4 regions of the Bacillus sp. PK3-067 genome follow, and region 1 is predicted to be linked to each of the others. Evidence: predicted binding sites of a transcription regulator. Region 1 holds the regulator's gene; each other region holds the start of a gene.
What was found. The regulator Rex, encoded in region 1, represses fermentation and respiration genes when NADH is low (regulators of the CRP and FNR family bind a similar motif). The targets are predictions, from matches to a motif close to TTGTGAAATATTTCACAA.

Region 1 (7,778 bases):
TTTTGTCCACCACTAAGGGAAGATACTGGTTTCAGTACATCATCTCCTGTGAATAAAAAATTCCCAAGTATAGTACGGATTTCTTTTTCCGGTTGCAGTGGATATTCATCCCATAGTTCATTTAAAACCCGTTTAGAAGATGTTAAGTTTGCTTGTTCTTGATCATAATAACCAACAGATACATTTGATCCGAAAGAAACATCACCATTTAATAGTGGTAACTTATTCACAATGGATTTTAACAATGTGGATTTCCCAATTCCGTTTGGACCAACTAAAGCAACACTATCTCCGCGAGTTAAGCGCATAGTTACATGTTCAATTATAGGGTTTCCATCATAGCCGATGGTTGCATCATTTACTTGTAAAACATCATTTCCACTTTGTTTTTCAATATCGAAGTGGAATGATGCTGACTTAGAATCCCCTAATGGTCTCGTTAATAATTCCATTCTGTCTAGTTGTTTACGGCGACTTTGAGCACGTTTCGTTGTAGAAGCGCGAGCTATATTCTTTTGAACGAAGTCCTCAAGTTTTGCGATTTCATCTTGTTGTTTTTCGTAACGTTTCATTTCTTGCTCATATAATGCTGATTTTAAGTCTAAATATTTACTGTAGTTACCAACAAATCGTCTGCTTTCTTTATTCGAAATTTCATATACTTGTGTAACGAGTTTGTCTAAGAAATAACGGTCATGTGAGACGATTAATATTGCGCCAGGATAACCTTGCAAATATTGCTCAAGCCATGTTAATGTTTCGATGTCTAAATGGTTTGTAGGCTCGTCCAAAATAAGTAAGTCTGGTTTTGTTAATAATAATTTCCCGAGAGCTAATCTTGTTTTTTGCCCGCCGCTTAAAGTAGAGATCGTCGTCTGGTGCGTTTCAACTGGGAAGCCAAGGCCGCTTAAAATGGAGCGAATATCCGCTTCATATTGATATCCACCTTGATCTTTATAATTGAGTTGTAGTTGGTCATAATCAGCTAACAATCTTTCATATGTAGCTTCGTTTGAAAAGTTTTCTTCTTTTCCCATTTCTTGCTCAAGCCTTCGAAGTTTTGTCTCCATTTGCTGTAAGTGGGTAAAGACGGTTAGCATTTCATCCCAAATTGTTAAAGACGTTTCTAGTCCAGTATTTTGAGCTAAATATCCGATTGAGACATCTTTCGGTTTTATAATTTCGCCACCATCATGAGATAATTCACCAGCGATAATTTTTAATAATGTAGATTTTCCTGCTCCATTCCTTCCAACTAATGCGATACGATCTTTTGTTTGTACTTCCAATTTTATGTTTGCAAGAATCGTTTCTGCACCGTATAATTTCGAAAGCGCGTTTACTTGTAATAAAATCAATGTTTTCACCTCAAATAATTTCTTAACTTTGCCATGTTTATATTTCTCAATCATACTAAAAATAGTGTATAGTTTAAAATAAAGAGAGAATACTTCTTCTCTTTATTATACAAGGAATTTAATGAGTGCTAAACTTCTGTATTTGATTAAAGTATATGAATAAAGATAGGAAGAGAGGAGAGGTCATATGGATCAGCAAAAGATTCCACAAGCCACTGCTAAAAGATTGCCTCTATACTATCGATTTATCCAAAACTTATCTCTTTCTGGTAAGCAGCGTGTTTCATCGGCCGAATTGAGTGAGGCAGTAAAAGTAGATTCCGCAACAATACGAAGAGATTTTTCGTATTTTGGAGCGTTAGGGAAAAAGGGATATGGATATAACGTAAATTATTTATTATCATTTTTCCGCGAAACACTTGATCAAGATGATATAACACGTGTAGCACTTATTGGAGTAGGTAATTTAGGGACCGCTTTCTTACATTATAATTTCACGAAAAACAATAATACAAAAATTGAAATGGCATTTGATGTTAGTGAAGAGAAAGTTGGAACAGAAATCGGGGGCATTCCTGTATATCATTTAGATGAATTAGAAGAGAGATTATCAAATGATATACAAGTGGCAATATTAACAGTACCGGCTACAGTAGCACAAGCTGTAGCAGATAGATTAGCTGAAACAAGCGTGCACGGTATTTTGAATTTCACACCAGCGCGATTAAACGTATCAGAGAATATTAGAATTCATCATATTGACTTAGCTGTAGAGTTACAAACATTAGTTTACTTTTTGAAAAACTATCCACAATAAAACGCAGAGGAAGCGACCTCTGCGTTTTATTATTGTTTCTTCTTTGTGAATTTAACTAATATAAGGCGAAGTGCCAAATTAAAATCAATTGTTGCCATAACTGCAAATAGTATTGTCCACATATTCCAGATTGTATCTGTCACGTTCGTAATGGCGAAGCGTGTAAAGATACATCCAAGAAGGAAGTATAGTGCAGCCATGAACAATGGTGAGTTTCTCATACAAAAAATCCTCCGATAAAGCCTTGCATTTTTTCAGCTTCTTTAATCATTTCTTGAATTTGTTCATTGCTCATAAAAATTTGCCCAATAGCGACTAATGTATTCATCGCAACATGAGCTGCAATCGGAACGATAATACGTTTCGTCTTCACATATAAGAAGGCGAATACGAGCCCCATAGCAGTGTATACCAATAAGTGAGTAAAATCAAAATGAATTGTTGCGAATACAAGCGAACTAATGATAGCTGCGATAAAGAAGTTAAACTTCTTATAAAGCGTGCCGAATAGAATTTTTCTAAATACGATTTCTTCTAAGATAGGTCCAATTATAGATACAACAATAAGGAACCAAGGTATCGTTCTTGCGATGTCCATCAGTCTGTCTGTATTCTCAGATCCACGTGGAACCCCAAATACATACATTTCAATCATACCTGCAATGGATTGTGAGATGATTGCTAAGAAGAACCCGATAAAAATCCATCCAATAGTAGCTGGAACAGAAGAGCGCATTGGATCTAAATGCCTGTCACGAATATCTGTTCTAAGTAACCAAAGCACGATACATAATGCAATAAAGAAGCTAATGATTGCCCAGTGTCCCGTTATGATTTGTCCTTTTTCTTCAATGGTAAATCCTCTATTATCATAGAGTCCTGTTTTTAGGAGAAGTGGTAATCCAACAACGCCAGATAACTGCATTAAAATGTATGTAATGATAATCCACCAGTATTGTTTCTTCAAATGGTTTAACCATCCTTTCTAACTATAGTGTATGAGATAAGTTAGGATAACATGTAAATATGCTACCTACGATATAAACCTCTTGAATTATGTTTTTTTCGTAAATCCTTATTTGAAATTATAATAGAAGACAGGAGAAAGTTGTATGTGTAGCGAAAACAACTTAGGGTGTCCTTTCATATTGTAACATACGAGCAGTGGAAACAACGATTCATATAGTAAAGGCAGTATTGTATATAGAAAGTTTATATAGTGATTTGCGAAAAAATTATGATTTTTTTACTTGCAAAAGAAATTGAGATTATTTATTATTATAAGTGTGTTAGCACTCGGATGACTTGAGTGCTAATAAAAGAAATTTACATAACAAAATGAGGAGGTTATTGTTCATGCTAAAGCCATTAGGTGATCGCGTTGTAATTGAGCTTGTTCAAGCAGAAGAAAAAACAGCAAGTGGTATCGTATTACCAGATACTGCAAAAGAAAAACCACAAGAGGGTAAAGTTGTTGCAGTAGGTACTGGTCGAGTGCTTGAGAATGGTGAGCGTGTTGCTTTAGAGGTAGCAGCAGGTGATCTTATCATCTTCTCAAAATATGCAGGTACTGAAGTGAAATATGAAGGTACAGACTACTTGATTTTACGTGAAAGTGACATTTTAGCAGTTATCGGTTAATTATATAAATCTTAAAAAATCCAAGGGGGTCAATTATTATGGCAAAAGATATTAAATTTAGTGAAGAAGCACGTCGTTCGATGCTTCGCGGTGTCGACACTCTTGCAAACGCAGTAAAAGTTACGCTTGGACCAAAAGGTCGTAACGTTGTACTTGAGAAAAAATTTGGTTCACCACTTATTACAAATGATGGTGTAACAATCGCAAAAGAAATCGAATTAGAAGATGCATTCGAAAACATGGGTGCGAAATTAGTAGCAGAAGTTGCTAGCAAAACAAATGACGTAGCTGGTGACGGAACAACAACTGCAACTGTATTAGCGCAAGCTATGATTCGTGAAGGTCTTAAAAACGTAACAGCTGGTGCGAACCCAATGGGTCTTCGTAAAGGTATCGAAAAAGCTGTTACTGCTGCAATTGAAGAATTAAAAACGATTTCTAAACCAATCGAAGGCAAATCTTCTATCGCACAAGTAGCTGCTATTTCTGCAGCTGACGAAGAAGTAGGTCAATTAATCGCTGAAGCAATGGAGCGCGTTGGTAACGACGGCGTTATTACTTTAGAAGAGTCTAAAGGATTCACAACAGAATTAGACGTAGTAGAAGGTATGCAATTTGATCGTGGCTATGCATCTCCTTACATGATTACTGATTCTGACAAAATGGAAGCAGTTCTTGATAACCCATATATCTTAATTACTGACAAAAAGATTTCTAACATTCAAGAAATCTTACCAGTATTAGAGCAAGTGGTACAACAAGGTAAACCACTTCTTATCATTGCTGAAGATGTAGAAGGCGAAGCATTAGCTACATTAGTAGTGAACAAACTTCGTGGTACATTCAATGTAGTAGCTGTTAAAGCTCCTGGATTTGGTGACCGTCGTAAAGCAATGCTAGAAGATATCGCAATCTTAACTGGTGGCGAAGTGATCACTGAAGAATTAGGCCGTGACTTAAAATCTGCTACAGTTGAATCTTTAGGACGCGCTGGTAAAGTTGTTGTTACAAAAGAAAACACAACTGTAGTTGAAGGTGTAGGAAGCACAGAACAAATCGAAGCTCGCATCGGTCAAATCCGTGCGCAATTAGAAGAAACAACTTCTGAATTCGATCGCGAAAAATTACAAGAGCGTCTTGCTAAACTAGCAGGTGGCGTAGCAGTAATTAAAGTAGGTGCAGCAACTGAAACTGAGTTAAAAGAGCGCAAACTTCGCATTGAAGATGCACTTAACTCAACTCGTGCAGCAGTAGAAGAAGGTATCGTTGCAGGTGGTGGTACTTCACTTATGAACGTATACACAAAAGTAGCTTCTATCGTAGCTGAAGGCGACGAAGCAACAGGTATCAACATCGTACTTCGTGCACTAGAAGAGCCAGTTCGTCAAATCGCAATCAACGCTGGTCTCGAAGGATCTGTAGTTGTAGAGCGTCTAAAAGGCGAAAAAGTAGGCGTTGGTTTCAACGCAGCTACTGGCGAATGGGTTAACATGCTTGAGTCTGGTATCGTAGATCCAGCTAAAGTAACTCGTTCTGCACTTCAAAACGCAGCATCTGTTGCAGCTATGTTCTTAACAACTGAAGCTGTAGTAGCTGACAAGCCAGAACCAAATGCACCAGCAATGCCTGACATGGGCGGCATGGGCATGGGCGGTATGGGCGGAATGATGTAATTCCGTTTGTCCTAAAAAACATCCATTTCTATATAGAAATGGATGTTTTTTTATGTTTTTTAGAAAAGGAAATGAATTTCTGTAGAATTTTGTCGCTTTCTCTCTTGACCATATTGATACTTCATTGTTAGAATCTAGGAAGATAATATAAAACGATCCTTCATATATCCTCAATGATATGGTTTGAGAGTCTCTACCGGGTTACCGTAAACAACCTGACTATGAAGGCAGTGTGTCTTATATTTATAAAGAGCGGAGACTATCTTTCTTTATAAAGCCAGACCCCTGCCTTTTCTTTGTTATGAGACTAGAGGCGGAGGACTGGCTTTTTTTATTATATTGGTAATGCTTTTCGCCAAATTGGTGAAAATATTTATATACGAGAACTAACGTTGGGGTGATTATTTTGAAGAAACAACACGATACAATTATCGTTTTAGATTTTGGAAGTCAATACAATCAGTTAATAGCACGTCGAATTCGTGAGTTCGGTGTATACAGTGAACTTCATCCACATACAATTACTGCAGAAGAAATTAAAGCAATGAATCCAAAAGGGATTATTTTCTCTGGTGGACCAAATAGTGTATACGGTGAAGGTGCATTACATTGTGATGAAAAAATCTTTGAACTAGGTTTACCAATCTTCGGTATTTGTTACGGTATGCAGCTTATGACGCAACACTTCGGTGGTAAAGTAGAGCGTGCAAATCACCGCGAGTACGGAAAAGCTGTTCTTAAAGTAGAGAACGAATCAAAACTATATGCGAACCTTCCAGAAGAGCAAGTTGTATGGATGAGTCATGGTGACTTAGTAACTGGTTTACCTGAAGGATTCGTAGTAGACGCAACAAGTGAGTCTTGCCCAATTGCTGGTATGAGCAATGGAGCGAAAAACTTATACGGTGTACAATTCCACCCAGAAGTACGTCACTCTGAGCACGGTAACGATTTAATTAAAAACTTCGTATTCGGCGTATGTGGTTGTTCTGAAGGATGGAACATGGAGAACTTTATCGAAGTAGAATTAGAAAAGATTCGTGAAACTGTTGGAGACAAAAAAGTACTATGCGCACTTAGTGGCGGTGTAGACTCTTCTGTTGTAGCAGTATTAATTCATAAAGCAATTGGTGATCAATTAACATGTATTTTCGTTGACCACGGTTTACTTCGTAAAGGTGAAGCAGAAGGCGTTATGAAAACATTTAGCGAAGGCTTCCATATGAACGTTATTAAAGTGGATGCAAGAGACCGCTTCATGGACAAGTTAAAAGGTGTAGAAGATCCAGAACAAAAACGTAAAATCATCGGTAACGAATTCATTTACGTATTTGATGATGAAGCGTCAAAATTACAAGGTATGGACTTCTTAGCGCAAGGTACACTTTACACAGATATCGTTGAGAGTGGTACAGCAACTGCGCAAACAATTAAATCTCACCATAACGTTGGTGGACTTCCAGAAGACATGCAGTTCAAATTAATTGAGCCTTTAAACACGTTATTTAAAGACGAAGTACGTGTATTAGGATCTGAATTAGGAATTCCTGATGAAATCGTATGGCGTCAACCATTCCCAGGACCGGGTCTTGGTATTCGTGTATTAGGTGAAATCACAGAAGAGAAATTAGAAATCGTTCGTGAATCTGATGCGATTTTACGTGAAGAAATTATTAAAGCGGGCTTAGACCGTGAAATCTGGCAATACTTTACTGCGCTTCCTGGTATGCGTAGCGTAGGTGTTATGGGTGACGAGCGTACTTACGATTACACAGTAGGTATCCGTGCGGTAACATCTATCGACGGTATGACAGCTGACTGGGCACGTATCCCTTGGGACGTATTAGAGAAAATCTCTGTACGTATCGTAAACGAAGTAAAACACGTTAACCGTATCGTGTATGATGTAACGAGTAAGCCACCAGCAACTATTGAGTGGGAATAGTATTTATAAAAAGGTCCATCTATTGCTTATGCATAGGTGGATCTTTTTTATTTTGGTGTTAATACGAACGAAACTATAAAAGTTTATAAAAACGTTCGTTTTTAAATTGACAAAACTACTTCGTCGAGTTAATATGATTATGTAATTCAAACAAAAAGTGAATATTATAGCCGTCGTATAATATCGGGGATATGGCCCGAAAGTTTCTACCTAGCTACCGTAAATGGCTTGACTACGAGGCGTTTTTATAAAGGTGAGGGGAATCTTATCTTTATTCATAGAACGCTTCCATGTATATATGCAATGGAAGCCTTTTTTGTTTCTCGGGATAAAAGAGGGCTAGG
Region 2 (7,778 bases), 740 kb from region 1:
GAGTAATATTATGAGATAACCAAATGCCTACTAAACCAGAACCTAATATGGCCGCAAATGGAACGAGCATCATATCTAACGCAGTTTTTCCGCTTAAACGTTTACCAATATATACAGCTAAAGTTGCTGTTAATAATGCACCGATTGGCTCACCTGTTTTAATAATTAGACCAGCTTCAGTAATCGAAATGGATCCGGCACCAATCGCTCCGGCTACCATCGCCGAGAAGATTACAAGACCGTTTGCACCGAGCATAAAAGCAATTCCAGCACCAATTGCCGGTGCCATTAGTGATTTTGCAACAACTCCGATTGTAATAAGTAATGGTATATCAACAATTCTTCCTATATTTTCGATCAGTAAACCAATTCCGAGGGATACGAAAATACCTTGTGCGATTCCAGCAGATGCTTTAAATACACGAGACATTATATATTCCTTCATTTGTTTCACCTTCTCCTATAAGTTAGTAACCAATTGTTTTCATATAATCACGTAAAATATCGTTTGATTTTGCGAATCGAGATTCTTCATCCTCTGTTAAATTGAGTTCTACAACTTCTCTTATACCGTCTCTAGTAATAATAGCTGGTACTCCTGTACAAATATCATATTCACCGTACTCACCATCTAAAATGGCTGATACAGCAATGACACGGTGATCATCATTAAAGATTGAACTCGCAATATATGCTAGAGAATTTCCAATCCCGTAATAAGTAGTTCCTTTACGTTTATAAATTTCCCAGCCAGCTTTTGCAGTCTTCTCAACAATTTCATCTAAATCTATTTCACCAAATCGTTCTTTTTGTTCTTCTAAAATTTGCAGAATTGGCTTTCCACCAACAGTTACATGAGACCAAGCAACCATTTGAGAATCACCATGTTCTCCTAATGAATACCCATGAATACTACGAGGATCTACATGTAGCATTTCAGATAAAATTGTTCTTAAGCGAGAAGAATCTAGTGATGTACCAGTACCGATTACGCGATTTCTAGGTAATCCAGATAATTTCCACACTTGATATGTAATAATATCAACTGGGTTCGATGCAAGTAAGAAAATACCATCAAATCCACTTGCCATTACACCACCAACAACACTTTCCATAATCTTCGCACTCGCTCCTAAAGTATCTAAGCGACTTTGTCCAGGTTTTGGTGCTGGCCCTGCTGTAATAATGACAATGTCCATATCTTTGCAGTCTTCATAGCTTCCTGCATATACTTTTGTTCTTGTATTTGTAAAGTTAATGCAATGTGATAAATCCATTGCTTCCCCAACTGCACGTTCATGATTTATATCAATTAATAATAGTTCTTCGCAAATCCCTTGATTTACAATGGAATACGCACAACTGGATCCAACTAATCCAGTACCGATAATTGCAATTTTTCTTGTATGTCTTTTCATAGCAATCTCTCCTAATTGATCATATAATCTATTTCTTTTGTTCTTTACATTCTTAATTATAGAGGTTCCCACGATAGAAACCATGGATACTTTGTGAAATGTTGAACAAAGTTTTTGTCCTTTTTGTGAATTGTCATATTCCATTTTCGTCATATTTGTTACAACTGGAAAAATATTTATTATGTATTTATTGACATATACAAAAAGAAAACGAGCGAATAAATTCGCTCGTTTTCTTTTTCCTGTTATTCCGCACTTAATTGGCTTTTTAATTGCTGTACAATCATCGGATTAGCAGGTGCTGCCGGTTTGTAATAACTCTTTTGCTTTGCGTACTCATACATATTACGTTGGCGCGCCTCGTCTTGATTACGAATTTGAATTAACGTTTGATGTAACTGTTCATTATCAGACTGAGCAATATAATTTGCATAGCTTGTTAAACTTGCATTTAATCCTGCTAAATAATCATTTACCATATCTTTTTCATTCATTTTCCGCTTCCTCCTATCCTAGGAAAGTCATTAATTGCTGTTTCGTATTTCGTGCATCTTGCGCATCTTTTTGTAGCATTTGTTTCAGTTGTGGATCTGTACACGTCTGTGCATACTGCTCCAACTTGTTAATAATTGTTGCGTGTCCACCAATTAAATGACGTAAGTTTTCTACTTCAAGCTCTGTTAAGTTTTGCATATAACATACCCGCCTTTCTTTGTTCATTCATCATTAGTATTTGGTTCTTTTTGGATTGTATTCATCAACTTTTCCCACATATAAAAAAATAAAAGATGAATAGCTAAGCCATTCATCTTTTATACTGGTTATGTATTTATTTTTATAGAGATACAATCATACTTATACTCACAAGTAAGTTCCATATAATGTGTAAAATAATACTAGGTATAATAGATTGCGTCTTTTTGTATAACATAGCAAATACAATCCCCATAATCATTGCCGTAACCGGAAAACCACCATGAAGAATCCCAAAGATGAAGGAAGAAATAATGATACCAACTAGAAAACTATATTTCTTTTCAAAAAATCGATACAAAATACCTCTATATAAAATTTCTTCTTTAATTGGTGTAATTATAGCAACACTTAACACATATATAATACTTTGTAGACTATTTTGAAGTCCTAAGCTCCCTAATTGATCTCGCTGCTGCCCTGCACTTTCAAAGCTAAACAACTCTAACATTACATACTGAGTTAATGCAATGATGATAAAACCTATTAATAAATACAAGTAGGTTTTCCCATTTTTTAAAACAGATACATCCCATATGTTCTTAATAAAATGAAGCACTGGTTTATAAGCAAATAAAACAATAGTAACAACAGCTGCATCAAATAGAAGTAAATAATATCCCTCTAAATTAGCACGTAATACCTCTTCTCCAAAAATTCCGAGGGCTAAAGCAAGGAATAATCCCCCTAAGAGTGAGAACCCTAGAATGCTTGCAATCGTTACAACTAGATTTTTATATGTTATGTTATCTACTTCTCTTTCTGCATTATACGCGTCTAATACTGTTTTTCTCATACTATTCCTCCGTTTGTTTTCATTACCTTAACAAAAATCCTTTAATACAAATATATAGATAATATAACAATTTTTTCAAAAAGAATAATATGCAATTTTACATATTATGAAAACTTTATATTTTATAGTTTTAGGAATAGAATTGCTATGCAATAATTATTATATGAAATTTTAAAAAATACTTCCTATCCACTATAACCCTCGCATCATATAAAACTTATTAGTTAAAGGAGCAATGAACATGAAAACACATGACTTCCTTACAGAAATCCAGAAGGGCTCTGAGCCTAGTCCATATCAAGATCCTATTGCTTTTATTTTCGTTTGCCTTTCCGTAGTCATATACACATTTTTCAAACCTGTAAAATAATATCATGTAATGAGAAAAAGCCTACCGCTCTTTTCGAATTATATGCACTAAAAAACCTTAGAATCACTTCTAAGGTTTTTGTTTGCCTCGCTTCTTATTCACGTAACCCTTTAATAAACGTTTCCAACAATACATGTAGACTTATATCTAAATCTAACGGCAAACCAAATCCGCCCTGTTGTTCAATCGAAGCAAATCCATGACAAATACTTCTGAATCCGCGTGTCGCATGAAGTGCATTCTCTCCTTCTAAGCCATACTGTTGTAAAACTTGAAGACAAAGCTTTACAATTCCGTCACCTGCTTTTCTTACTTCTTCATCTCGTAAAAAAGTTGCTTCATATAGTCCAGAATGTTTTCGGACAAATGCTACATACGCTTCTCCTAAAGCATGAATTGCTTCATCCATCCGTTTATCCTCGGCAGCTTCTTCCAGTCTGTTATGCAGCTTTTTGATTCCGTAAATGCCAAGATTTTTCCGTACATCTTGTAACCCTTTTACATGATTATATAGTGAGGGCGAACGTACCCCTAACGTTTGCGCTAATGAAGCTAACGTTACTTCTTGTACTCCATTTGCATCTGCAATTTCTGCTGCTGTTTCTACAATTTTTTGTAATGTAAGTCCGATTCTCGGTGACATCAATTAACCCTCTTTTCTACTTTCTATATTCCGCTTCGCTTCTTTAATAGCAAGCTCTATGAAAGCCACTGGATCGTTTATCATTTTTCCATGTCCTGCCGCAAGCAAGGAAGGCTCATATTCTCTTAACTTCTCTGCACTTTGTAATGATATTTCTTTGCTCCACGTTGCCATCGCCGGAAACGGAAACCAAAATTTCATTTGTCCTGAAACAGCCATACCTCCTCTTGTTTGGAATGCATCTCCGACAATCAGAGCTTTATTTCTTACATCAAGAAACGACATGGAGCCTGGCGTATGTCCCGGTGTCATAATCGCAAGAAGCGATCCAACTCGGTCGCCATCTTCTAATAAAATATCAGGTACCGTTTTTATCTTTTTAGGTACACCGCCTTTTATTGGCGTATTCGGTTCATCCTTTTGTAACGTCGTATCTCCTTCTAACAGCTTTCCGTCCCGCTTAGAAATATAGACTGGAACATGAGGAAGTACTTCTTTTAATGCGTCTAATGCACCGATGTGATCATCATGCGCATGTGTTAATACAATCTTAGTAATTGGTTTTCCTATTTTCTCAGCCGCCTGTAAAATACCTTTTGCGCTATATGGCAAAGCCGCATCAATTAAAGTTAAACCAGCTTCTTCCTCCACAAAGTAACAATTCACAGGAAACACTCTTGGCAAAAATGACAATTGATATACCGTTTTTTCATGTATCATCCTCATAGTCCCATCTCCCTTTTCACGAAAACTAATACCATTAGTTTTATTATACTAATGGTATTAGTTTTATGTCACTAAAAAATTTTTTTTCAAAAAAAGAACAGTAGCCGTATAAACGACTACTGTTCTTTAAAGATATTAAACTGTGTAACGCTCATCTTCTAAAATTTTCGCAGCGATTTCACGTTTCTTCGGAATTACGTTAAGTGGTGTGTGGCGAGTTAATTTACGTAATGATGATAACATCATGCGCAGCATGTCGCCGTTTTCAACTGCGATAAGTGTTTCTTTCGCATCTGCTTCGATTTCGTTAAATGCTTCTTGGCAGAATACTTCAGTGTATAACACTTTTTGTTTATTCTTTTCAAGACCAGTTGTTTTGATTGCTTTTTCTGTACGAAGAACAGCTGATTCCATTGCGTATAGATTGCTTACGATGTCAGCGATATTCACAAGAATTTCTTGCTCTTTATCTAATGCTTTACCATATTTTTGAGCCGCTAATCCAGCTACCATTAAGCCGATTTTCTTCGCATTAGTTACTAAATACTTTTGAAGTGCTAATGGCTCATCGCCTACTTCTTCTGGCATCATCATCATTAACTCTTCTTGTAATTTTTGTGCTTTTTGAAGAAGTGGTAATTCACCTTTCATCGCTTTACGTAAGAACGTACCTGGTACGATTAGGCGGTTAATTTCGTTCGTTCCTTCGAAAATACGGTTAATACGAGAATCACGGTACATTCTTTCAATCTCGTACTCTGCCATGAATCCGTAACCACCGTGAATTTGAACACCTTCATCTACTGTATAGTCTAATACTTCAGAACCGAATACTTTGTTTAAAGAGCACTCGATTGCATATTCAGCGATAGAAGCTGCTACTGCTTTACCGTCTTTTACTTCTTCTTCAGATAATGTGCTCATGCGGCTTTCGAATAAACCTACTGTACGATATACAGAGCTTTCAGCTGCATATGTTTTTGCTGCCATATTCGCAAGTTTCTCTTGAATTAATGGGAAGCGAGCGATTGGTTGTTTGAACTGTTGACGTTGGTTTGCATATTGTGCTGAAATTTCTACTGCACGTTTCGCAGATCCAACTGTACCAACACCTAATTTATAACGACCGATATTTAAAATGTTGAATGCGATAATATGACCTTTACCGATTTCACCAAGTAAGTTTTCTTTCGGTACTAACGCATCTTCTAAAATTAACGTACGCGTTGAAGAACATTTAATACCCATTTTCTTTTCTTCTGGGCTTGTAGATACGCCAGCGTAGTCTTTCTCTACGATAAATGCTGAGAAGTGCTCTCCATCGATTTTTGCATATACAACGAATACGTCAGCGAATGCAGAGTTTGTAATCCACTGTTTTTCACCATTTAATACGTAATGTGTACCTTCTGCATTTAAACGTGCAGTTGTTTTTGCACCTAATGCGTCAGATCCTGAACCTGGCTCTGTTAATGCGTATGCAGCTAATTTTTCACCAGTTGCAAGTAATGGTAAATACTTTTTCTTTTGCTCTTCGTTACCGAATAATACGATTGGTAAAGATCCGATACCTACGTGAGCACCGTGAGTAATTGCAAAGCCACCAGCGCGAGAGAATTTCTCTGCGATTAACGCTGAGCTTACTTTATCAAGACCAATTCCGCCGTACTCTTCTGGTACGTCAGCGCCTAATAAACCAAGTTCCCCAGCTTCTTTTAAAAGACGAACTGAACGATCAAATTCATGTTGCTCTAAATATTCAAGCTCTGGAAGAACTTCATTTACGATAAAGTCCTCTGTCGTTTTTGCAATCATTTTATGCTCAGATGAAAAATCTTCTGGCGTAAACACTTGATCAATCGTAATCTCATCAACTAAAAAGCTACCGCCTTTAACCGCATTTCCTACTGTTTTTTCCATGAAAATTTCCTCCTTCATATTTTCATGAGCAGCTTCTCTCTTTTTGAAAGAAGCTGGCTCTCCCTTTTTTTATAAACCTTTGTTGCTTCCATTCTTTGCTTTAGCGTCGTCTCGTTCTGAGCGAACCGCTTCCACTTTTTATAGTAATTCAAATACTCCCGCTGCTCCCATTCCGCCGCCGATACACATTGTTACGATACCGAATTGTTCGTTGCGGCGTTTCATTTCGTGAATAAGAGATAGTGTTAGTTTTGCCCCTGTACAGCCAAGTGGATGTCCAAGTGCGATTGCACCACCGTTTACGTTTACTTTTTCTTCATCTAAACCAAGTTCACGAATAACTTGAATTGATTGAGAAGCGAATGCTTCATTTAGTTCAAATAAGCCAATATCAGATAGCTCTAAGCCAGCTAGTTTTAGCGCTTTTGGAATTGCAGCGATTGGGCCGATTCCCATTACTTCTGGTGGCACGCCAGCTACTGCAAATGAACGGAATTTCGCAAGTGGCTTCATGCCATCGCTCACTGCTTTTTCGCGATCCATTAATAGTACAGATGCTGCACCGTCACTCATTTGTGAAGAGTTACCAGCTGTTACAGAACCGCGAACGTTAAATGCTGGACGTAATTTCCCTAAAATGTCTAGCGTCGTCTCTGCTCTTACACCTTCGTCTTGTGCGAAAGTGATTGTTTCTTCTTGCAGTTTATTGTTTGATCCAACCGAGCGTAACGTCACATCTACAGGTACTGTTTCATCAGCAAAGTTTCCTGCAGCTAATGCTTTCGCAGCACGTTGATGACTTCTTACTGCAAATGCATCTTGCTCTTCACGAGAAATTCCATATTTCACAGCAACTTGCTCTGCTGTATGTCCCATACCCATATAATATTCTGGAGCCGCTTCTACAAGGCGACTATTCGGACGAACAACGTGTCCCATCATTGGAACTAAACTCATTGATTCTGCTCCGCCTGATAATACAGCTTCAGAGTGACCAAGCATAATACGCTCTGCTCCGTAAGCGATACTTTGTAAACCTGAAGAACAGTAACGGTTAATCGTAATAGCTGGAACATCGTAAGAAAGTCCTGCTAATCCGCCGATATTACGAGCCATATTTAAACCTTGCTCTGCTTCTGGCATCGCACAACC
Region 3 (7,778 bases), on a different replicon from region 1:
AAGAGTAGCAGGTAGTAATATGGTCTCTAAAACTGCCATTTATAAAAAAGAAATTCCAACCACTATTTTTAACGCATTCAATGTATCTTTATTTTCAATTGGAGTTGTTAATGAAGAGCAATGTGATAAAACAATTGTTGAAGAAGACGGTAAGGATAAGTATACAAGGTTATTTATTAAGGATAATAAAATAGTCGGTTTGATTTCATTAGAAGGAGTTGCTGCATCTATTCCTTACAAATCTGCGATTGAAAAGCATGTATCGTTAGAAGGAATAGATTTATTAAATACAAACATAAGTGAAATAATGAGCAAGTTAAAAGAAAAAATATAAAGCTGTACAAAAAGGAGAGGAAATCATGAAAAAATACATTTGTTTACCATGTGGATATATTTATAACCCAGAGGTAGGGGATCCAGATGAGGATATAGAACCAGGAACAAGTTTCGAAGATTTACCAGAGGACTGGGTTTGTCCTGTGTGCGGAGAAGATAAAAATCATTTTGCACCACTAGATGAATAAGAAGGAAAAAACAATGAGAATACTGCACAGTATTCTCATTGTTTTTTATATTTTTGAATGTGATTCTGGTCACAGAAATATTCTTTAAAAAATTCTATAATAATTATGTAGCAGATACTTATACCGATTCAGCCATTCTCGGTACACTCTATATGGCCCTGGCGCCACCCTTTCTCCTCAGGGACATATTTTTCTATGCCATATCAAAATATGTTTATGAGGATAGTGTATATCACTGTCTTCATAAACATATAGTTGTGATTTGGGTCACTGCAATATTTGATAAAAATGTCTATAATAACCTTGGATATCATTATATTTTTAATTCTATAGTTAGAGTAAGGTGAGAAAATATGGACGATAATCATAAAAAATCAAGAGAGCTTTGTCCAAGAAAAGTACTAATTTTTAAGACCCTTTCCGAAGAGGAAATTGGTAATATAGCTTCAATGACAAAACATAGGAAGTTTAAAAAGGGCCAGCCATTAATTCTTGAGGGAGATAAATCAGATACATTATTTATTATTAATAGTGGACAAGTAAAGCTATGTACATTAACTCTTCAAGGGAAAGAGCAAATATTGCATATACTAACAAGTGGTGAATCCTTTTGTGAATTAAATATATTTAATTATGATGAAAAAAGTAATTTTAGTGCATATGCTATAGAAGATACTCATATCTGTATGCTAAAAAAAGAAAATATGGATTATATAATGGAACGAAATCCAAGTATTGCATTAAAGTTGTTAAAAGTTGTCACAAAACGTTTAGCTAAGATAGAGAATTTAGTGCAAAATTTAGCTACAAACAATCCTGAAGTTAGAATTGCTCACATACTATTGGAGTTTTGTGATAAATATGGAAAAAGTACTGAGGATGGAATACTTATTAACTTGCCATTGACACGAGAGGAATTGGCAAATTATGCGGGTGTAACAAGAGAGACTATTAGTCGTAAATTGAATAAGTTTGAAAGTTTAGGACTCATGGCCTCTGTTGGAAATAAGAAAATAATAATAAAAAATCAGTTAGCTATTAGAAGACTTATCAGTTTCTGACAAAAGCCCCCTTTCTCAGAATATAAAAGAGGAGTTATTACAAATTAGCAAGTATTTTAATTGTATAAATTCTTAAAATCATTATATATGAGGAAATCACAAAAAAGGGAATATGTGTTACCAATCGGTTTAATTGATAAGGTATGGATTTTTTGAGCCACAAAATATCACATGCCTTATAATCAAACTTAATTTAATACGTAACGGGGTTGCAAATGTGTCAATATTAAAGTGTTCTCTTTAACACGTTTTCAAAGGTTTAAAACTCTTCTTAAACAATGATTAAGAAGAGTTTTTTAGATAAAAGTTATAAAGAATTAGTTTTAATTAACTAAGAAATTATGCAAAAAGAGTATTTGTCTGTACATTTGTTATATGCTCGGCTAATACAGTAGCTTGTGCATGGAGGGGGGCTGGAAATCCTAATGTAATCCCATTGTGTTCAGTGCATTCACCAATTGCATAAATTAATTTATCATTTGTTTGCATATGCTTATTAACAACTATGCCACGTTTAACATGTAAGCCAGCTTTTTCTGCTAAATGTGTATTAGGTCGCCTACCAATAGGTATTACAATTAAATCATATTTTTTAATAGTGCCATCTTCGAATTGAATCCCCTCTGCGTAGTCTGTACCTAGGATTTTAACCGTGTTTTTTTCCATGAGAAATTGAATTCCTTTTGCTTTTAGCTTGTTACATAGTGATGAACAATCCAATATATCTTGTTTTGCCATTAAGTGTGAACTGAAATGAACTACGTGGACGTCTATTCCAAAATCAAATAATTTTTGTGCAATTTTTAGACCGAGCATGCCATTGCCAATAATAATAGCTTTCTTTGCATGCTTCTTAATATTTAATAGAAATTGGATTTCTTCAGTTGTTCTAAGTTTATTTACTCCAAATAATTGTAGTCCTTTAACGGGAAAAATAAAAGCAGTAGATCCTGTTGCAATGATGAGTTTATCGTAGAAAACAATACGGCGTTTATCTGTAACAATGACCTCGTCCTCACGATCAATTTCTATTACTTTTTCGTTTGTAAAAAGCTTAATATTATGTTGTTTGTACCAATTATATTGCTTTTGTATTCTATTTTTAATATCTAAATTTAAAGAAATAGTGTTTATTTGATTGTAGAGAGGATAGAGTTCATCACTGAAAATAGAAATGCTATACATATTAGGATTTTGTATTAAAATCTGTTCAATACAACGTAAACTAGATATACTATTACCGATAATTACTAAGCGTTTTCGTTTTCTCATATCAATTTCTCCTTTTTATTGTGAAGTATTGAGCAATGATGTTCGTTCATATTATAACAATTTTAAAAAGCAGATTGCTTGATATATAGTTTATTTTAAAATATGTCACAAATTATCTTTATTCGGGTAATGAGATACAAAGATGATCCCATTAAACTCATAGGTTAGAGGCAAATTTTAAAAATGTTACTAAGATATTTCAGATGGAAAATGTTGAATATGTTTGCTGATAGTAGTATTTCTTCAATTTTTAAAGAATAACGCATACAAACACACTGTAACCTTATAATTAAAGCTTTTTTATGTATAAATGCGAATAATTTCCTGATAGGTCCCTATACAAGTAAGTAAAAATTAAGATGGAGTGTTTTTCCTAAACATGATAAATTAAAACTTTCTATACCAGATTAATTATTCTTTTATTCTATATTGACTAGGTATATTCGTGTATTATGCACCTTCTAGGATTTAGTGAATATAGCAGATTGCACATCATTTGAATCATTTTGTAAAGTGAGTATGTTTATTTTGTGAAATATTGAACAAAATCTTGAAAGTGAATATTGAAACATGTAGTTTATTCTTAGGATTATTTATAAAAACCATGAATTAAAGGAGTGTGTAATTTTATGTTAGAACAAGGGATAGCTGATGCTATAAAACTTGCACAAAAGAAGAAACAAATATTAGATATAACCCCAATACAATATTTTGTTCGTGCATTACTAGCCGGCATCTATATTGGATTTATTATAGTATTATGTTTTAAATTAGGGGATTTTTTTCACGTTGTAAATTCACCTGCAACTTATTTAAGTGCTTCTTTATTTTTTGGAATTGCACTTATATTAATAATATATGGTGGAGCGGAATTATTTACTGGGAATACAATGTATTTTACAATTTCGACCTTACGAAAAAAAACAACGGTCTCAGATACTTGTCGTAACTGGGGTGCTTGTTTTTTAGGTAATCTGGTAGGTGCAATATTTTTTGCGTTATTATTTTATGGTACTGGTATTTTTGATCAAATTGAATATGAACATTTGATAAGTAATGTTGTTGAAGTAAAAATGAATACACCGACAATACAGCTATTTTTCAAAGCTATTTTATGTAATTGGCTTGTTTGTCTAGCATGCTTCCTTCCTTCTCAAGTAAAAGGGGATACAGCAAAAATAATTGTTATGATGTTATTGGTTTTTACATTCTTTTTATCTGGATATGAACATAGCATTGCAAATTTATCGCTATTTGCAATCTCCCTGGTATCGCCACATCCCAATACTATTTCTTTTAGTGGGGCTATTTATAATTTAATTCCAGTTACAATTGGAAATATTATTGGTGGATCTGTATTTGTTGGCATGGTATATCATTATATAACCCAAAACAACCCTACAGCTGAACAGAAGGGCGATTTAGTTGAATCTCAATGTGAGGAAAACATCCCATTACAAACACAAATAAAAATTTGAGCTACTAATATAATCATTTTCGTATAAAAATAACATAATTATTTTGAATGTTATTTTTATATAAGTTGGCTTAATTAGCTGGAAATACCGTTTTAATAATTCTTTTAAATATATTTTTTTCTTTTATAAAATATATTATTTGTTTTTGTTAGACATATAAGGGAAGAGAAATATACAAAAAACATTCACAACTTATGTGACTTAAATTTGTTAATATAAAATGCAAGATCACATGTCAAATTTATTACAGAAAACTCTAAAAAATTAGTGGGGGGTTTATTAGAAAATGAATTTTGAAAAAGTTTATTTGGTATAGAAGTGCTTTTAGGGGGTTATTGCTAAAATAGGTGAGATAACCTTCGATATAAAAAATAAAAATTTGCAGTAATTAGATTTGAATGAAGATAATATAAGCATGAATGTCATTATGAGAAGTGATAATCAATTAATGAATCTTAATAAAAATGTAAGCGCTAACAATTTTATTTAACTAGATGTATAAACTAGATTTTCCACAGCATATCAATGAATCTTTGAAATATAGATAAAGAAAAATCATCTTATCTAGTGAAGCTATACATAATATTTTTTTGAGTTAAATAAGAAATAATGTTGGAGCAATATTTGCTGGAAATACATATGAAAAGGAATTTAAGTTTAACTATTTGGTATTGAACATTAATGTATTTCGAGTTCATTATTTGTTTATTCAAAATCAATTAAATCTCTTTTTATTAGAATAACAACAATGCACAAAAACATAACATAAATAGTGAGGGATCTATAAATGAATAAAAATATTAATCGTGTAGTTTTAATTGGTACAGGGGCCGTAGGGTGTAGTTATGCATATTGTATGATTAATCAGGGGTTGGCAGAAGAATTCGTTCTTGTAGATGTAAATGAAGCAAGAGCAGAAGGAGAAGCAATGGATTTAAGTCATGCAATTCCTTTTTCACCATCACCAACAAAAGTATGGAAGGGTAGCTGTGAGGACTGTAAAGATGCACAAATTGTTGTAATAACGGCCGGATTGCCACAGAGACCAGGTGAAACACGTTTAGACTTAGTTGAAAAAAATACTAAGATTTTTAAAGAAATTATACGTAATGTCATGTCAAGCGGATTCGATGGTATTTTCTTAATTGCAACAAATCCAGTGGACATTTTAACATATGTAACTTGGAAAGAATCTGGATTGCCGAAAGAACGCGTAATTGGTTCAGGTACAACACTTGATTCTGCACGTTTCCGTTACATGTTAGGAGAATATTTTGAGATCGATTCTCATAATGTTCATGCTTATATAATTGGTGAACATGGTGATACGGAGCTTCCGGTTTGGAGTCATGTGTCAGTGGGCGTTCAAAAGCTACAAACCATTTTAGAAAATAAAAGTCAGTATAATCAAAGTGACTTAGACGAAATTTTTGTTCGTTCACGTGATGCGGCCTATCATATAATTGAACGTAAGGGAGCAACCTGTTATGGAATTGGAATGTCTTTATTACGTATAACAAAGGCAATTCTACATCATGAAAATAGTGTATTAACAGTATCTGCATACCTTGAAAATGAATATGGTCATAATGATGTATATATAGGAGTTCCTGCTGTTATTAATCGCGAAGGTATTCGAGAAATTATAGAAATTGAGTTAAATGCGGAAGAAAAGTTTAACTTTAATCATTCTGTACATACATTAAAAGATACCATGTCACCAATACTATAAGATGAATTTATCGTATAAAATTATGTCGAATATATAAATACTTAGCAACAGTTTAAAGGTACCTAATCTAATATACTCAGAAAGCAAATAGTATAGAAAAAATGTTTGTTTAAATAGAAATAAAGTACTTTCATCTTGTAAAGAATCATTTTATAAACATTATTAAGAAATTAAGATTCTGTACGACATTAGTTCATAACATATCAAGATTGAACGTTTTTAGAAGCGACATAATTATTTATAGCTAAATATGTTATGATTTTCACAAAATGTTGATACCTTTTGTGCATAGTTTCCTTTAAGTCACTAAGGACAGATATATTTGATTAAATAAGAAGCACTTTTTTAGAAGTTTAAGGAAGTGCTTTTTTATTTGTTAATAAACATTAGAAATCTATTAAATTACATACATTTATGGAAGAGAGTGATTTCTATGTGCATCTGGCTATCGTTTGATTACATTCTTATTAGACGTTTATAAAATAACGAGCATACAGTAGGTAATGTGAAAATTAGGGGATAATGGAGCATACAAATTTGGTAATAAACCTTAGGGATAGGAGGGAACGAGATGAGAAATTTCTTTGAAGAAAAATATACAAATTTAGAATTTAAAAGAGAACTAATAAATATTATAAGTAAAATCAGTGAATATAAAGGAGCAATATCAGCATATCAAACTCAAAAACCAGAGATATTTAATCTTTTGGAAAAGAGTATATCACTGCAATATATTAAAACTTTTCCTAATATATATGAAAAGTTTACATTCTCAAATAAACAGTTAAAAAAATTAGTTGATCATCATGCTAGCCCTCAAACATTGGAAGAGGACGCTTTATTTTGTTATTGCAAAACATTAGAACTTGTGCAAAAAGAAAACCACAAATTACCTATTAAACCGCAAACAATTCAAGAATTGCACTTCCAATTAATGAATTATTCAACTTCTGAAAGTGGTAATTGGAGAAAAAGCGAACTTGTATTATCTTCTATTCCAAAGTTAAAAGATCAACTTAAATTACGTACAGTTGTTTTATATGATATGGTTCCGCAATATTTGTATCATCTATGCGAACAGTATAATGCATTAAGGGCTAAAGGGAATTTTCATCCGCTCCTACTAATTCCTCAATTTATCTTAAATTTCCTATGTATTTATCCATTTAATAAAGGAAATGGCAAGTTAGCAAAAATATTAATTCAATGGTTATTAATTGAAAGTGGATTTACATTTGTAAAATATACATGTATAGATAAATATTTCAAAGAATATGAATCAGATTATTATGATGCTCTGTATAAATCTGCAGCTCACTGGTATCAAGGCGATCATAATGTAGTTTTCTGGATGAAAATTTTTTTGGACATTGTTTTAGTTGCATATAAAGAATTATATTGTGTAATAAAAAATTGTATTAGCACTCATACTAAAAGAAAAAGAATTGAAAAATACATAGACAGACAAGATAATCCTTTTACTAAAGAAAATATTCGGAACATGTATCCAGACATAAGTGAAAGTACTATAAATAAAACATTACACGCTTTAAATTCACAGGGATACATTAAATTAGTTTCTAAAGGTAGAAATGCAACATGGATAAAGCATAAATTAACTTAGGGTAAAGAACTAGAACACTGGCAAATAATAAACAAGGAGAACCCAAAAAGGGTTCTCCTTGTTTATTATTTGTTAGACTAATGTATC
Region 4 (7,778 bases), 2.3 Mb from region 1:
CTTCATAATAAAAGATTGATGTGCATGTAAATGTACCCATATCACTTTCAAAATAAGAATGAGAATTTTTTCAACAAAAATAAGATGCAGTTATTGATTTTACAGTAAAAAAAGCCCCTCCATTTTGAAAATGCGCAATCAAAATGAGTAGGGCTATTTCCAATTTAAATTTTATAAAAGAATGATTATCATAAATAATATTTTACTTTTTAGTCTACCTTATTATTTTCAATCCATTTTCCTAATAAATGAATGGATTTTATTCCTATAATTTGAGGTGGTATCGTTGTTTTTTTAAAATAGAAAGCTGATTTTCAAATCAAATGAAAAAGAGGTAAAATTATAGATATTCATGTAGAAATTTCGTTTTGGGGATACTTAAAATCTTAAGGTGATGGGCATGTGGTGTTATACTTTAAAAGCTCTATAAATTTTATAGATATAGCGATTTTCTTTATTAATAATCATTTGTATGTGCGTTTACTCACACACATACAAATGATTTATAAAGCCACAATTAAGTGAAAACATCTTTTCCGTTACGATAACATCATAGCCATGTCTTCTGCTGCATTTGTAATTAGTTTTAAACCAAATGTTTCTTGTAATACATCAAGCACGCCAGGTGAAATAAATTCAGGAGCCTTTGGACCGATGCGAATATCTTGAATTCCAAGACTAAATAGCCCGAGTAAAATGGCAACCGCTTTTTGTTCAAACCATGATAGCACAATACTTACTGGCAATTCATTCACTTCACATTGGAAAGCATCAGCTAATGTAGCTGCTATTTTCACTGTAGAAATGGAATTATTACATTGTCCTAAGTCGATGTAGCGCGGAATCTCGGTACCAGGTACAACACCGTAATCCACATCATTAAAGCGGAATTTCCCGCAAGAAGTTGTTAAAATAACTGTTTCTGGCGGAAGTGACGTTGCTAATTCACGATAATATTCTCCACCTTTTCCCGGTGCATCACAACCGGCAATAACAAAGAAACGCTTTATCTTCCCCTCTTTTACTGCATTAATAATTTCCGGAGCTAATGATAATACTGTATTATGATGAAACCCTGTTACTAACTGTTCATCCGACTCCATATGTACTTCTGAAAGTTCTAGTGCTTTTTGAATCAATGGTGTAAAATCATCATTTTCAATTTTTTGTACACCCTCTAAACCTGCAATGTCATATGAAAAGAATCGATCAGAGTATGATCCTTTAATTGGCATAACACAGTTCGTTGTAGCTAATATGGCACCAGTAAATTTTTCAAAAAGGCGTCTTTGATCATACCATGCCTTACCGATGTTTCCTTTTAAATGTTTATATTTTTTCAGTTGCGGGTATCCGTGTGCTGGTAGCATTTCAGAATGCGTATAAATATTAATGTCTTTTCCTTCTGTTTGCTTTAATAGTTCTTCTAATGCAAATAAATTATGGCCCGTAACTACAATTGCTTTACCTTCTACACGATTTTGTGTAATTTGTACAGGTTCTGGCACACCAAAATGATTCGTATGTGCCTCATCTAATAATTCCATCACCCGTAAAGCTGATTTCCCCACTTTCATAGCCATATCAATATGCTCTTGTTCGTTAAAATTAGAATTTGTTAATGTCATATATAAAGCTTCTTGTGTTGTAGCATCTACAAATCCATCCGTATACCCTAGCTGAGCAGCATGTGTGCGATAAGCTGCAATTCCTTTTAGCCCAAACACAATCGTATCTTGTAGACTCGCAATCGTTTCATTCTTCCCACAAACACCCATTACTTTACATCCGCCTGTTGGCGTTTGTTCACATTGATAACAAAACATATCATCCCACCCTCTCCCAATCATTCATTACACCTTAAGCATAATACCCATTGAAAAAAAGTGATGTGATATCAATCACAATAATATATAAAGATTTGTGACAGTTCATATTGTTGACATAATATTTTTATTGACACTAAAAAATAAGCATTAGTGTGCACACATCTTTCGATACTTTTAAATAGCTAATTAATTTGGAGAAATATATAAAACGAAAAAAATTTTGAGTCCCATGTACAAATAGTTGCAATTCATTACATATGAAAATAGACATACAAATACGCTCTTCTTTCTATCATTCAATAGAAAGAAGAGCGTATTTGTCATTTTAAGGAACTATCATTTTTTTTATTAAAGCCTTCATTGTAAACCTCTTTATTTACAATACATTTACACTATCTTAACATTACTTACATTATTTATATGATATATTTATATAGAAGCTACTTAAGAAATTTCATATACATTTTATCTTTATGATCTCTAATCTAATCAATAAAAAGATCATGTTATATTTTTATAACAGGGGTGAATTACGATGACTGAAACTTTAAAAACACTTATAATGCTTGATGCTACTTACGTTGTTATTGCAATTATGACAGTACTAGTATTTGTATACTTGGAATTAAAATCTCAGTAATATATGCTGACGTAATCGACAGATTCAGCATTTAAATATAGTTAGAAGAAAGAAAGGAGAAAATTATTTCTCCTTTCTTTTGTATTTCTACAATTTCTTATTTTAATAAATCCAATGTATGTAAAAGTAATCCCTTGTCTCCTACTTCTCCATGACCAGGTACTACCGAATTTATATTTCCATATCGCTTCAGCACATTCTCAATCGATGTAGACCATTCATTTACATACGCATCCGCAACATTTCCTAAATCTTTAGCTTCCGCAGATTTTACTAAACAGCCTCCAGCTAAAATTTGATATTGTGGCAACCAAACAACAATATTATCTTCTGTATGTCCTTTCCCTGGATAGAACGTTTCTACTTTTGTATTGCCAAACTTCAAACTCGTAATTATTTGTAAATCTCCAAGCGGCTCTTCATATCCACTGTTCTTTGCTAGTTCTGCGGTTAATGCTGTACTATGCGCTTTAATTCCTCTTTCTTTCAACGTTTTTATTCCGCCAATTCGATCAGCGTGCGCATGTGTAATAATGACATCCGTTATGCGCTTCTGAAATTTCTTTTCTACCATTTCCATTAGTTCCTTCGTTAATTTGTTATCCCAAGAAGAATCAACAAGCACTAGTCCTTTAGTAGTATTAAGAACTAGACCGTTCGAAGGAACTGCTTCTCCATTAAAATAACCTAACTCCGTATGAACCCATACATTCTTGTTTAACTGAGATATTGAAATGGTTCCCGTCTCATTTTTTATTACTGTTTTCTCTACCTTTTGTGATGCTTGTACAGAAGAAATTGTGCTAACAAATTGAATTGTTCCTAGTAAACCTACACATAATCCTACTTTTAACAACGTATTCTTTTTCATGTTATCAACCCTTTCTTTCAAGCTAAATAGTTATTACCTATATTAGACAATTTATCTCAAATGTTTGTTCCATCTTCATTTGCATACTTTTATGTAATTAACAAAAAAGCGTACAAAATTTTGTACGCTTTAAAACTTAATCTTTCATTCCATAATTCTCAAACTCTTCCTCATTCCCATAAAATACATTCAAATCAATATACTTTTCTTTTCCATTATAACCGCTTAATCTCCCGCGGTTCGTGTATTGCCAAAACGTCCATTTTCTCTCATCAGATAAACTCGGTTTTGTAAGAACACTACGAATCCATATATTACATTTTGGATACGCATCCTTTATATATAAATCATACGCCTCTTGCGTTGCATACAATATTACTTTCTTATCGTAATGTTTTTCTAGCATTTCAATCATGACCGCCAACTCTTTCGTAACATCTTCACGCTTAGGCGGATTATCTTTTTTGTTAGCGTAAAACTCAACATCAATCACGGGTGGCAGTGCTTGTTTATATTTTGGAACAGTTCGTATAAATTGCTCTGCTTGTGTTTCACCCTTACTATCGAAACTAAAAAAATGATACGCTCCGATGCGCATATCTGTCTTATTCGCATTCCTCCAATTTTTCGAAAAGTACTCATCCACAAACGAACTTCCTTCAGTCGCCTTTATAAACGCAAACTTCATATTTTGCTTTTCCAACTCTCTCCAATCTATATCCCCTTGATACGATGCGACATCTACACCTTTTATTTCATACTTATCAGCACTTATTTGATTCGGAATGAATATGCCTTGAAAAACTAAGTAAACGACAACACTTATTACACTAATTAAAGTAAAGATTCCCCCTATAAAAAGCTTCTTTTTCATTCATATCACCCATCTTTACAAATTAAAATTCTACTTACCATTCACGCTTTTTATTAATTTTCATTTTTTCTTTAAACGCCTTCTCTAAATCAATATTTAATTTATTTGCTAAATCACATACATTCCAAATTACATCAAACATTTCTAAACCGATTTCTCTTTTCGCATCTTGTATTGTATCACGCTTTAATATGACTTCCGCCAATTCACCTAATTCCGCCATCGTATATATCGTACGCTCTTCAATTGTTGTATCTTGAAATCCTTTTTCTTTACTGAAATTTGATACATACTTCTGAAACTCCACAATATTCATACTTAATCTCCCCTCATTACCAATACTCTATTTTTCTATTACACTTAAAACCAAATTTATATTTTGTTAAATTATAACATTCGGACTATAATTTATTTATAGCCCATTAACGGAGGTGTTTGCAATGACTCTCTTCGCTTCACCAACATTATTTATAGTAGCAATCATTTCATTTGCACTAGCTTATTTCATCGGAGTAAAGCAGTACACTTGGCTCTTATCAGGATTCAACGAACGCCGCGTGCCTGATAAAGTGAAACTATCAAAAATAGTAGGTCTTTATAATTTAATTGCTGGTGTCATTGCGACAATCGGTAGTGTCTTCACTACGCCTAATGTCACAATCGTTATTCCTATCACTCTAATTGGACACTTTATAATCGCGGCTTATGTAAATACACGCATGGTGCAGTAAAAAAGATCACCCAAATGGATGATCTTTTTTATAATTTATCAACATATTGCTTCGCTTCTAGTAAGGAAAAACTAAAAGCTTCTCTTACTCTCTTAACTGCTGTAATTTTTTTGCCTTCTTCTACAAGCTGGCGTAGTTCTTTATTAATTTCAGGTTCTCTTTCTATAATTCCCATTTCTTTCGTAATTAATTGTAATCTATCTTCAATTCTCTTTAAACGCGCATCATTTTTCTTTTCAATTGTAGTTAATTTTTCAGCGATATAAATGAAACCAACAGCTACTATCAGTATAACCATCCAGAATTCCATGAATGTTCCCCCCTTACTAACTTTCATTTACTTTATTTCACTAACTTATGTAAATTTTACCACAATACACATTTAATGTATAATATCACTATATCAAACTGTTAATAAAACCTATTATTTTAGGGGGACACTTTATGAAAAGATTTTTAAATACGTTACTTCAATTTGTAGTTCTTTCAATCGTGCTACATTTGTTATTTGATATAGTTGGTTGGCTTGTTTTCAATGCACCAATTAAAAACAAACAAATCATCATTTCTTTAATAACAATCTCATGGGTTATGTACATGTACCGAGACAAATTTTTTCAAAAGTTCACTTCAAACTAACAAAAAAAGAAAACACTTCATTGGTGAGGTTGTAAAAACGTTATCCTTATAATGAAAATAAAGAAGCTGTTCCTTCCAGCTTCTTTATCTATATAACATTTTTCGCAACAATTTTTATATGTTCTGGTGCGATAATCTCCGTTATACTTTCTTGGAAATCTTCCCGCAACATTTCTTCCAAATGTTCTAACTGCACTTCAACATGAGTGCATTCTAAATTATGTATATTTAACAGTGCATAATGATCTTTTTTCTTAATTACTAAATATTGATTTTCCTCTGTCACAAGTACAGAACCTAATCGGACTCCTAGTAAGCGTTGATCATCAAACTTCATAATTACTTCTCCTTCCCTCATATAAACAAAATTACAATGAAAATAATTACATTTATGGAAAAACACACTTATTTAGACTATATCATAATTTACTAAAATAGAAATATCTTTTTCTGTTTTAATAAAAATCCCTATTTTTTCATATATTTCGATACAAAAAACTTTCTCAACATTAAATTTGAATTTTCAGTTTTTAATCCTATGAAAATCTATTATAATAAAGTTAATAAATGTTTGACCTCTCCTAATTCATGTACATATGGATGATCAGTAGTTATTGCTACTGATCTATTTTTTTGATTTCAGAAAGTACATACTCTGCATCCTTTCCTACACCACAAATAAGTGCGGAACCCCTTTGAGATTGCCATGGTAAACCGATATAATACAATCCTTTTACTGGACTGATTCCCTTTATATGATTAGGAAATCCTTTCTCATTCACTGCCTGTTCAATTTCAATCCAATTATAATTTTGAACAAAACCAGTTGACCATATAATGCTTTCTGCACTATAAGTATCACCATTCTGAAACATAATGTTATTTCCTGATGCACTTACTACTTTTTCTTGCAGTTTGATTGCTCCATTACGAATAAGTTTCTTACCTTCAAAACCGAAAATAGGGTCCTTTCTCTTCTGAAACCATCTTCCCCTCTTTGTATTTATTTCAGCGTACAATAAACCCACTTTTTCTAGCAGATTAAAAATACTTTTTCCAAAAAGTTGTAACGGTAAAAACGTTAAAGGATGACTAATAGACACCGTAACTTCATGAGTCTTTGCCAGTTCTACTGCAATTTGCATTCCTGAATTCCCACCACCTACTACTAGTACTTTTCCCTTAGGAATTTGTGATGGTGATTTATATTGTGATGAATGTATTTGAAAAATATGTGATGATAGATTTGCTGAAACTGAGGGAATAAACGGTTGCTGAAAAGCACCTGATGCGATAATAACTTTTTTCGTTTGTAAAATTTCTGTAGGAGTATGTAATTCAAATATTTCTTTTTCTTTCTTTATTTTTAGAACTTCCGTTTGTAATTGTACCGGTAATTGAAAATGTCTTGCATATTCTTCTAAATAAGTTGCAATTTCATCTTTATATGGAAATTCATTTTTTTCACCTATTAACGCCATACCCGGCAAGCTACTGTAAGACCTTGGGGTAAAAAGCTGCAAAGAATCATATCGATTTCTCCATGAATCACCAACTCGTTTTCCTGCCTCAAGTAATAAAAAATTATGCCCTTCTTGCTTCAAGTAATATCCCATTGTTAATCCAGCTTGACCCGCCCCAATAATAATTAGATCTTTCATTCTAATCCCTCCTCTTCTTAAACGCATGAATACTTGTTCATATATTCATACGTTTCCATAATCATAACATTTTCTTTTTATATGATTCAATATCTACTCAAAATAAAAAAGAGCAGTTCACTGCTCTATGAACTACTCTTCATTCCATTTCTACAATTTTTCCTCGTATAGTGTAATTCTATTTGAAAACGGATCAATTACGGTTAATTCAATTGTACCCCAAGGTGTTTTTTCTATATTCGGCTTCGAATAAGCATATTCTTTACTTAATACTACAGAATGATAATCCTTTACATCATCTATTTTGATCCGAATCGCACCACCTGGTGAGGCATCACCATGATGTTCTGATAAATGTATCACAGCATCCTGTAACGAAATTTGCAAATATAATGGCATATTTTCCTCATACCGATGTTCCCAATCCAGTTTAAATCCTAAAAAACCTAAGTAAAATAGTTTTGCTTTTTCAATATCAAAAATTCTAAATATAGGTGTTATCATTTATACTCTCCTCCTATTTATAAACATCT

Region 2: a site for Rex is predicted at 1,510-1,527, ahead of M1D73_RS25585 (L-lactate dehydrogenase). Genes of this name have one in related genera too.
Region 3: a site for Rex is predicted at 4,901-4,918, ahead of M1D73_RS28000 (L-lactate dehydrogenase). Genes of this name have one in related genera too.
Region 4: a site for Rex is predicted at 1,890-1,907, ahead of hcp (hydroxylamine reductase). Genes of this name have one in related genera too.

Annotation. Positions count from the first base shown of each region.
Region 1 is NZ_CP096490.1:254,004-261,781, forward strand. Features, by position in the region: gene M1D73_RS01495 (ABC-F family ATP-binding cassette domain-containing protein) at 1-1,358, opposite strand, end outside; gene M1D73_RS01500 (redox-sensing transcriptional repressor Rex) at 1,546-2,175, shown strand; gene M1D73_RS01505 (YdiK family protein) at 2,205-2,396, opposite strand; gene M1D73_RS01510 (CPBP family intramembrane glutamic endopeptidase) at 2,393-3,142, opposite strand; gene groES (co-chaperone GroES) at 3,532-3,816, shown strand; gene groL (chaperonin GroEL) at 3,855-5,489, shown strand; purine riboswitch at 5,630-5,731, shown strand; gene guaA (glutamine-hydrolyzing GMP synthase) at 5,896-7,434, shown strand; purine riboswitch at 7,587-7,689, shown strand.
Region 2 is NZ_CP096490.1:4,941,793-4,949,570, forward strand. Features, by position in the region: gene M1D73_RS25580 (PTS sugar transporter subunit IIC) at 1-445, opposite strand, end outside; gene M1D73_RS25585 (L-lactate dehydrogenase) at 468-1,418, opposite strand; gene M1D73_RS25590 (spore coat protein) at 1,664-1,912, opposite strand; gene M1D73_RS25595 (hypothetical protein) at 1,926-2,111, opposite strand; gene M1D73_RS25600 (CPBP family intramembrane glutamic endopeptidase) at 2,254-2,967, opposite strand; gene M1D73_RS25605 (TetR/AcrR family transcriptional regulator) at 3,432-3,980, opposite strand; gene M1D73_RS25610 (MBL fold metallo-hydrolase) at 3,984-4,706, opposite strand; gene M1D73_RS25615 (acyl-CoA dehydrogenase family protein) at 4,842-6,626, opposite strand; gene M1D73_RS25620 (acetyl-CoA C-acetyltransferase) at 6,765-7,778, opposite strand, start outside.
Region 3 is NZ_CP096491.1:23,910-31,687, forward strand. Features, by position in the region: gene M1D73_RS27975 (NAD(P)/FAD-dependent oxidoreductase) at 1-334, shown strand, start outside; gene rd (rubredoxin) at 360-524, shown strand; gene M1D73_RS27985 (Crp/Fnr family transcriptional regulator) at 878-1,585, shown strand; gene M1D73_RS27990 (FAD-dependent oxidoreductase) at 1,925-2,857, opposite strand; gene M1D73_RS27995 (formate/nitrite transporter family protein) at 3,487-4,335, shown strand; gene M1D73_RS28000 (L-lactate dehydrogenase) at 5,123-6,067, shown strand; gene M1D73_RS28005 (Fic family protein) at 6,639-7,691, shown strand.
Region 4 is NZ_CP096490.1:3,426,951-3,434,728, forward strand. Features, by position in the region: gene hcp (hydroxylamine reductase) at 540-1,826, opposite strand; gene bla2 (BcII family subclass B1 metallo-beta-lactamase) at 2,567-3,340, opposite strand; gene M1D73_RS17630 (glycoside hydrolase family 25 protein) at 3,477-4,214, opposite strand; gene M1D73_RS17635 (MazG nucleotide pyrophosphohydrolase domain-containing protein) at 4,249-4,530, opposite strand; gene M1D73_RS17640 (DUF3784 domain-containing protein) at 4,655-4,945, shown strand; gene M1D73_RS17645 (hypothetical protein) at 4,974-5,255, opposite strand; gene M1D73_RS17650 (hypothetical protein) at 5,390-5,584, shown strand; gene M1D73_RS17655 (hypothetical protein) at 5,673-5,921, opposite strand; gene M1D73_RS17660 (flavin-containing monooxygenase) at 6,202-7,245, opposite strand; gene M1D73_RS17665 (glyoxalase superfamily protein) at 7,396-7,749, opposite strand; gene M1D73_RS17670 (cyclic nucleotide-binding domain-containing protein) at 7,763-7,778, opposite strand, start outside.